One region of the Pantoea sp. S-LA4 genome, then DNA from elsewhere that is predicted to be linked to it. Evidence: predicted binding sites of a transcription regulator. Region 1 holds the regulator's gene; each other region holds the start of a gene.

The links. The regulator sigma-54, encoded in region 1, starts transcription at its own class of promoters, with help from an activator protein. The targets are predictions, from matches to a motif close to GTTGGCACANNTTTCGCTNT.
Region 2: hydN (electron transport protein HydN) is a predicted target of sigma-54. The motif match lies at 1,352-1,371, and genes of this name have one in related genera.
Region 3: ACX3P5_RS03490 (gamma-glutamyltransferase family protein) is a predicted target of sigma-54. The motif match lies at 1,028-1,047, and genes of this name have one in related genera.
Region 4: ACX3P5_RS13840 (circularly permuted type 2 ATP-grasp protein) is a predicted target of sigma-54. The motif match lies at 1,267-1,286, and genes of this name have one in related genera.

The regions. Positions count from the first base shown of each region.
Region 1 covers NZ_JBTLRC010000002.1:167,287-169,489, forward strand. Annotated here, with positions in the region: gene hpf (ribosome hibernation promoting factor) at 22-309, opposite strand; gene rpoN (RNA polymerase factor sigma-54) at 331-1,764, opposite strand; gene lptB (LPS export ABC transporter ATP-binding protein) at 1,813-2,203, opposite strand, start outside.
Region 2 covers NZ_JBTLRC010000002.1:1,633,942-1,636,144, forward strand. Annotated here, with positions in the region: gene fdhF (formate dehydrogenase subunit alpha) at 1-713, opposite strand, end outside; gene hydN (electron transport protein HydN) at 737-1,282, opposite strand; gene hycI (hydrogenase maturation peptidase HycI) at 1,497-1,982, opposite strand; gene hycH (formate hydrogenlyase maturation protein HycH) at 1,975-2,203, opposite strand, start outside.
Region 3 covers NZ_JBTLRC010000002.1:585,771-587,973, forward strand. Annotated here, with positions in the region: gene ACX3P5_RS03490 (gamma-glutamyltransferase family protein) at 1-988, opposite strand, end outside; gene hpxU (MurR/RpiR family transcriptional regulator HpxU) at 1,132-1,971, shown strand; gene ACX3P5_RS03500 (transporter substrate-binding domain-containing protein) at 2,164-2,203, shown strand, end outside.
Region 4 covers NZ_JBTLRC010000002.1:2,789,245-2,791,447, forward strand. Annotated here, with positions in the region: gene oxlT (oxalate/formate MFS antiporter) at 1-755, shown strand, start outside; partial or broken gene ACX3P5_RS13835 (hypothetical protein) at 829-1,038, opposite strand; gene ACX3P5_RS13840 (circularly permuted type 2 ATP-grasp protein) at 1,323-2,203, shown strand, end outside.

The DNA of each region.
Region 1 (2,203 bases):
CGCGCTTAGCGAGCGTGAAGGTTAGTGTTTTTTCAGTTTGTCTTTGTGTTTGGTCAGCTGACGGGCAAGCTTGTCGATTAGCCCATCGATGGCCGCATACATATCTTCCGCTTCCGACGTGGCGTGCAGCTCGCCACCGTTGATGTGAAGCGTTGCGTCGGCCACCTGCGTGACCTTCTCGACCTTCAGGACAATATAGACCTGATTGATATGTTCGAAATAGTGTTCCAGTTTGGCAAATTTACCGCTGACGAAATCGCGCAGTGGTGCGGTGATTTCAACATTTTGCCCGGTAAGGTTCAGCTGCATAGGTCTTCCTTCTCATTTCTGTCAAACCAGCTGTTTACGCTGGTTCGATGGCGGGATGGATAAAGACTCGCGGTATTTGGCGACGGTACGACGTGCCACCATGATCCCTTGATCAGATAACATGGAGGTGAGTTTACTGTCGCTCAAGGGTTTGGCTGGATTTTCCGCCGAGATTAATTTTTTCACCAGCGCGCGAATCGCCGTCGATGAGGCTTCGCCGCCACCTTCAGTATTCACATGACTGGAGAAAAAGTACTTCAGTTCAAAAATGCCACGCGGACTGTGCAGATACTTTTGCGTGGTCACGCGGGAAATGGTCGACTCGTGCATCTCTACCGCCTGTGCGATATCAGCCAGCACCATCGGCCGCATGTACTCTTCGCCCTGCTCAAAAAACGCCTGCTGCTGCTCGACGATACAGCGCGTCACCTTCAGCAGTGTGTCGTTGCGGCTTTCCAGGCTTTTAATCAGCCAGCGCGCTTCCTGCAGGTTACTGCGAATGAACTGGCTGTCGCTGTCGTTGCGCGTCGCCCCGCTCATGGCGGCATACTGCTGATTGATTTTCAGGCGCGGAACGCTGTCGGCGTTAAGCTCAACCGTCCAGCGGTTGCCGACTTTACGCACCAGCACGTCGGGAATGACATATTCCGGTTCGCCGGTATTAATCGACTGACCGGGACGCGGGTCCAGCGACTGAATTAACAGCATCGCCTCTTTCAGCACCTCTTCTTTAAGGCGCGTAACCCGCATCAGGCTGCGAAAATCGTGGTTAGCCAGCAGATCCAGATGTTCACTGACGATTAGCCGGGCTTCCGCCAGCATCGGCGTTTCGGGCGCATATTGCGACAGCTGAACCAGCAGGCAGTCACGTAGATCGCGTGCGCCAACGCCAATCGGATCAAAGCGCTGAATGCGTTTCAGCACCGCTTCCACTTCATCGGCCTCAAGCTCATCGTTGCCGATGCTGTCGAGAATCTCTTCAAGCGAAACGGTGAGGTATCCGGTGTCATCGATCGCATCCACGATCGAGGTGGCAATGGCGCGGTCGGTATCGCTGAACGGCGTCAGTTCAACCTGCCACATCAGGTAATCCTGCAGTGACTGGGTCGTCTCACCCTGATAAACCGGTAATTCATCATCCTGGTAATCGGTACCGGTGCCTGACGGCGTGCCGGCAGTGTAAATCTCATCCCAGGTCGCATCCAGCGGCAGCTCATCAGGCATCTCTTTCTGCTCAAGCGCCTCACGGGTATCCAGCGCTTCGCCTTCCTGAGCCTCACGAGAGTCGATTTCTTCATGCAGATCGGTCTGTTCAAGCAGCGGATTACTTTCCAGTGCCAGCTGTAACTCCTGCTGGAGTTCAAGCGTAGAGAGTTGCAGCAGGCGAATCGCCTGCTGCAACTGCGGTGTCATCGCCAGCTGTTGGCTGAGCCTGAGTTGCAAACCTTGCTTCATAGACAGGATGGTAGTTCCCAGGTAAACATCAGTATTTACGACACCTTATCAGAGTCTGAACTCTTCACCCAAATAAACCCGCTTAACCTGCTCATCTGCCAGAATTTCATTCGGCGTGCCGTGCGCGATCAGGTGACCCTGACTCACGATATAAGCCCGTTCGCACACCGCTAAGGTTTCGCGCACGTTATGGTCGGTGATCAATACGCCCAGACCGCTGTCACGCAGGTGCTCGATGATTTTCTTGATGTCGATGACCGAGATCGGGTCAACACCGGCAAACGGCTCATCCAGCAGGATAAATTTGGGGTTCGCAGCCAGCGCGCGGGCGATCTCGACCCGGCGGCGTTCACCGCCGGATAGCGCCTGGCCCATGCTGTCGCGCAGGTGCTCGATGTGAAACTCTTCCATCAGTTCGTTGGCGCGATCCTGACGCTGC
Region 2 (2,203 bases), 1.5 Mb from region 1:
TCTTCCTCGATCAGCACATGGGCAAAGGCATTGACCAGCGCCATGTTGCAGCCGTTTTTGATTTGCAGGTGCTGATCGGCAATCCGGGCGGTTTCGATGCGGCGCGGATCGCAGACGATGATCTGCGCCCCTTTTTCTTTGGCTTTGATCACCCGACGGGCGACGATGGGATGCGAGTCTGCGCAGTTATAGCCGATCACCAGCAGGCATTTTGAGTTTTCGATATCACCGATGGAGTTACTCATCGCGCCGTTACCCAGCGTGGCCTGCAATCCTGATACTGAGGGTCCGTGGCAGACGCGGGCACAACAATCGACGTTGTTGGTGCCGATCACCGCGCGGGCAAATTTCTGCATCACAAAGTTGGTTTCATTGCCGGTGCCGCGTGACGATCCGGTGGTCATGATGGCGCGCGGGCCATGTTTTTGTTTGATCGCCGCCAGGCGCTGCGCGGTGTAGCGGATGGCTTCATCCCAGCTGACGGCTTCAAATTTACCGCCTTTTTCACGGCGAATCAGCGGCTGGGTCAGCCGCGGCGTGAGCAGTTTGGTGTCATTGAGAAAATCCCAGCCGTAGTAACCTTTCAGGCACAATTCGCCCTGATTGGTGACGCCATTCGCCGCTTCCGCGCGGATGATTTTTCCATTATCGACAACCAGGTTCAATTTACATCCAGCCCCGCAATAGGGGCAGACGGTCGTGACTTTATTCATAAGAGGGTTTCCTTAATCCGGGGTTAAAACAGCAGCGGAGAGGGGCTGTCGAGCGCCGCACGGCGGCGTTTTTCTGCGTTCATTTCCTGCAACTGGTTGCGATCAATGGCGAATAGCGCCTTGGTCGGGCAGGTTTGCATACAGGCCGGGCCGTCCGGGCGGGTGTGGCACAGGTCGCATTTGTGCGCCTCGGCTTTATCTGAGGTGGCGACCATCGCTGCCCCGTTCTGACGGAAAACGGGTCGGGTGATCACCTCCATCGCGCCGTAGGGACAGGCGACCACGCAGGTTTTACAACCGATACAGCGTTCCTGCATCACCTGCACATGATCGGCGGCGCGAAGAATGGCACCGTTCGGACAGACATTGGCACAGGGCGCATCTTCACACTGGCGGCACATCACCGGCGTACTGAGATTGACGCCTTTGATAACGTGCAGACGCGGTGCGAAGGTAACGGCGTTAAGCTGTGAAATATCCTGCGATTCACTGTGCGCCATCACACAGGCTATTTCACAGGTGCGGCAGCCGATGCATTTTTTCGGGTCGGCGATAATAAACCGGTTCATCTGAATCTCCTGATTGGGGATTTCGTCTGACGCCGGATCACACCGGCCTGACGAGAGGGCTGTAGGGGTAATACATAAAGCGTGCCAGCTTGCAGATTTAATTTTTTTACTTTTTATTCAGTGGGTTATATCGGCTGTCGTCGGAAGTGACGAAACCGGCTGCTGACGTCAGCCGGGTTTCGTCATCATTCCGACAGTTATGACGACGCCGTTGTCAGGCGCCTGCCGCCCGGAAAGGGGCGATTCCCAGCCCCTGTTCCAGCGCAGGCAGCCGCTGATGCAGATCGATAACGGCCCGCTCAACAGCGGCGCTGATCGGGTAGTAAAAGGCCACCACGTCGGGCTGAATGCCGACAAAGGTGATAGCCGGAATATCGCTGCGCAGTTGCTGAATCAGAAAGCTCAGCGGCAGGTTGTGGGTGGTCATCATGAACAGGTAGGCAATATCCTCTTCGTCGATAAGACGCATCTCGCCCGCTGCCAGTCCCATATCGGTGGCATCAACGATCACCAGATGCTGCGGGCGCAGTTCACGTAAATACCCGATATCGTTTTCCGGGGCCGCGCCGCCGTCCACCACCGTCCAGCCGGGCAGCGGATGTTCAGCGCACCGCTCCGCCAGGCGCGGACCGGCACCGTCATCGCCCATCATGCTGTTTCCGACACACAGCAGCGCGTAACGCGAGGTGAAATCAGGCATCGTATCTCCGGACCATCAGGTAGAGGGCGGGGTCGTGTTCAATCCGGGTCAGCAGGGCGATGAGCCGATCGCTCCAGCCCTGCTGCAGGGCACTCATCTGCGGACGAGCCGCACGCAGCGCCAGCGCCAGCAAATGGGTATGCGTGCTGTCGATGGTGATCTCCCCGAAGCGCTGCACCCCAGCCAGTTTGTGCCGGGCTGCGCTGTTTACTGGCAGGCAA
Region 3 (2,203 bases), 420 kb from region 1:
CCTGGCGATCGTCAATCTGGCTGGCGAGCGTGCGAAGATGATCGCTGTCGAGCAGCGCCTGCAAATCTTCGGTAACGTGACGCGGATCGGTGATGTGTTTATCACGCAGCGCAAAGGCTTTTTTGGTCGCCTCAACGATGCGGTGGATAGTCTGCGCTTCAGTGGCGTCGCCCATTTCCAGCACGTCGGTGATGCCCAGGATCGCCAGCGACACCATGCCCTGGGTCGGCGGCGTCATATTCCAGATATCGCCTTCGCTGTGTGACAGATGCAGCGGCGTACAGCGGCGGGCGCGCTGCTGTTGCAGATCCTCAAGGGTGATCGGCATACCCAGCGCTGACAGCTCACTGGCGAGATGGCGCGCCAGCGGACCGCGATAGAAACTGTCGAGTCCCTGTTCCGTCAGCTGACACAGCGTTTGCGCCAGCGCTGGCTGAGTAAAGCGGCTGCCCGGTTGCGGCACATCGCCATCGGGCATAAACGTGGCGGCAAAGCCGGGCTGATGCTGCAACTCGTGGCGGAATGTCGTCGTGGCGGCGGTCTGCGAAGTGGTGACCGGAATGCCATCGGCGGCATAACGAATGGCATCGCGCAACAGACGCGCCAGCGGCAGCGGCGTACCGCCCAGCTCCGCGCCCAGCTGTAACGCTTCCTGCCAGCCGCTGACCGTGCCGGCAACGGTTAATGCGGCTTTCGGACCGCGATGCGGGATCTGTTGATGATCGGCGTAAAAGTCGAAGTGGGCCAGCGATCCGGCGGCGCCGCTGGCATCAATCGCGACAGGATCGCCGCCCGGCGGCATAATCAGCCAGAAGCCGTCGCCGCCAAGGCCATTCATGTGCGGATAGACCACGGCGATGGTTGAGGCCGCCGCCACCATCGCTTCAATGGCGTTGCCGCCGTCACGCAGCACCGCCAGCGCACTTTCACTGGCCAGATGGTGCGGCGTCACCGCCATCCCCTGCGGGGCCATATTGCTTTGATTCATGCTTTTCTCGTTCTGTTATCGGGTGACAGAACGGTATACAAAGCAAGAGCTGTTCCAGTTTTCATTCCGGCCGTTATGACAGCCGCGTTAACCTGGCGCAAATTATGCTAGCTTCAGCTGAAACAAAAGTTACAGGACCTGTTATGCAACAGCTTGATGAACGACTCAGAAGCCACTATTCCCAGCTCTCACCGCAAGAGCAGCGTATTGCTGACTTTGTTTTTGACCATTTTGACGATCTGATCAGCTACAACAGCGCCGAGCTGGCGCGGCTCAGCGGCGTGTCGAAAGCCACCGTCAGCCGGTTGTTCAAACGGCTGGGCTATGAAAAGTACAAAGAGATGCGCGATGAGCTGCGTACCCTGCGACAGAGCGGTATGCCGCTGACCGATAACCGCGATGCGGTGCAGGGCAACACCTTGCTGTCGCGCCACTATAAGCAGGAGATGGCTAACCTGACGCAATGGGTCAATAGCCTGGACGCGCAGCATTTCGGCGAGGTGATCCAGCAGCTGGCGCAGGCAAAACGGGTGTTTATCATTGGGATGCGCAACGCCTATCCAGTGGCGCTGCACCTGCGTCAGCAGCTGATGCAGGCGCGGCCGCAGGTGCATATTCTGCCGCAGCCAGGCCAGACGCTGGCCGAGGAGCTGGTGGATATTACGCCGGACGATATGGTGGTGGTGATGGCGTTCCGCCGTCGCACCCGGATGATTCGCCCGCTGATGCAGCAGCTACAAACCGCCGGCATCCCACTGCTGGCGCTGTGTGAGCCGCAGGCGCAAACGGTGATTGCGCTGGCACGCTGGCAGCTCTGTGCGCCGCTCGACAGCGTCTCGGCCTTTGATAGCTACGCCTCGGCAATGAGCCTGATCAACCTGATCGCCAACGCGCTACTGCATGAAATGCTGGCGCAGGGCCGCCAGCGCATTCATCAGATTGCCGACCTTTACCAGCAGTTTGACGAGCTGGAGCACCGCTAACAGGCACCGTTTTGGTGCCTTGCCCCATTTTAGTACAACCTTTCCCGACGGCGTATCGCGACGGATAACGCCGCTTTTCTCACCATCTCATTGCCACTCCACCTTTTTTCTCCCGCTGCGCTGATTGGCACATTAGTTGCAGATTGGAAGCTAAAGAATCTTTTGTTTCACACAATCTCACCGGGGTGCATAATGAAAAAAGTTTTGATGGCGGTTGCCGCAGCGGCATTAC
Region 4 (2,203 bases), 2.6 Mb from region 1:
TGACCCTATTTGGCCTGCTCTTTGCCGCCGTGGGTTTTCTCGCCAGTCAAAGCCTGAGACTGCCTGAAACCAGCATGACGAAGTCGGTCAACAAAATACCGTCGCCTGTGCCGGACCAGCGCCAGTTCAGCTCCGGAGAAATGCTGCGCCAGCCACTGTTCTGGCTGATGTTCATCATGATGACCATGATGTCGACATCGGGACTGATGGTGACCTCGCAGATGGCAATTTTTGCCGAAGACTTCGGCATCAGCAAGGCGGTAATTTTCGGTATGGCCGCGCTACCCCTGGCGCTGACTATCGACCGTTTCACGAACGGTTTAACACGCCCACTGTTTGGTTTTATTTCTGACCGCTACGGCCGCGAAAATACCATGTTTGTTGCCTTCGCGCTGGAAGGTGTTGCGATGACGCTGTGGCTTGCCTGCCGCGAAGATCCGTTGCTATTCGTACTGCTTTCAGGCGTAGTGTTCTTTGGCTGGGGTGAAATCTTCTCGCTGTTCCCATCCACACTGACCGACACCTTTGGCAGTGAAAATGCTTCAGCGAACTATGGTTGGTTGTATATCTCACAGGGTATCGGCGCAATCTTTGGCGGTCCGCTGGCGGCACTGATGTATCAGCACACCCATAACTGGCACCTGGTCTTTGGCTGCGCTATTACCTTCGACTTTATCACCGCGGGTCTGGCGTTATGGGTGCTCAAGCCCTGGCGTACGCGATTCCTGCACGCGCAAAATAATCTTTCACACTGATTATCGGGTAGTGAACAAAGCTCGTAAAACAGCTTCCCCACTACGTGCAGTGCCGTTGAAAATATCCCGTCAGTCAGACGGCGGACACAGAAAACAGCCGGGACCTCAACCGTCCCGGCCAGAACCTATCATCAACCGCAGCGAAATACCTGCTGCCATCTTCGTTATCGCTATAGTCGTCACGGTTGAGTTTTTTATCGGTCAGATTCAGCACCCCTGCCCGGATCTTTACCGTTTTATTCACCTTATACGACTCGCCTGTATTCCAGATGGAGTATCCGCCCAGCGCATCGGAGCCTTATAAGGACGACATTAGCCCGCGCACCACTTCGATAGGTTTGATCGATTCCGCGGGGATCCAGCTAAGATCGGAATCCTTATGGCGGAGGTGGTTTTTCTCCACCACGGCACACTAAGCGCCATATTAAGACACTCCCGCGCTGAGCCTGCACCAAAAAAGGGCATTGGACGTTGCAACATTACCGCTTTGCACCGTTTCGCTTCTTCAGATGCTGGCACACTTTATGCTTGAGTAGATTGACAGCCTTTAACGTCTGCGAGGTGACGATGCTGAATATCAATCTCTCCGCTTCACCCTTTTTTGATGAGATGCTTCTGGCTGAAGGTGAGCACCGTGACCACTACGCCGCCTACTGGCAATGGCTGCAACAGGCTGATCATCAGGCTGTACAGCGCAAGCGGGAAGAAGCCGCCCTCCTGTTTCACCGGGTAGGTATTACCTTCAATGTCTACGATGACGATAATGGTGCTGAACGGTTGATCCCGTTCGACAGCGTGCCACGTATTATACCGGCCGCCGAATGGGCCATGCTCGATGCCGGCATTCGCCAGCGTGTGCAGGCACTCAATGCCTTTCTCTACGATATCTACCATGAACAACATATTCTGAAGGCGGGAATCATTCCGGCAGAACAGGTTCTGGCTAACGAACAGTATCAACCTTGTATGCAAGGGGTTGATCTTCACCGTAATATCTATGCGCATATTGTTGGCGTAGATATGGTGCGCAACAGTGATGGCGAATATTACGTCCTGGAAGATAACCTGCGTACCCCCTCCGGCGTCTCCTATATGCTGGAGAACCGTAAAATGATGATGCGGCTCTATCCGGAACTCTTTGCGCAGCAACGTATTGCTCCCGTAGAACGCTATCCGTCGCATCTGCTACAAACGCTTCGCGAAAGCTCACCCATTAACGATCCCACCGTGGTGGTATTGACCCCAGGCCGCTTTAACAGCGCATACTTCGAACACAGCTTCCTGGCCCAGCAGATGGGCGTTGAGCTGGTTGAAAGCGCCGACCTGTTCGTTAAGGATGGCATGCTGTTCATGCGCACAACTGCCGGGCCATGCCGAATACATGTCATCTATCGTCGGGTTGATGATGCCTTCCTCGATCCGCTGGCATTCCGCCCGGACTCCATGCT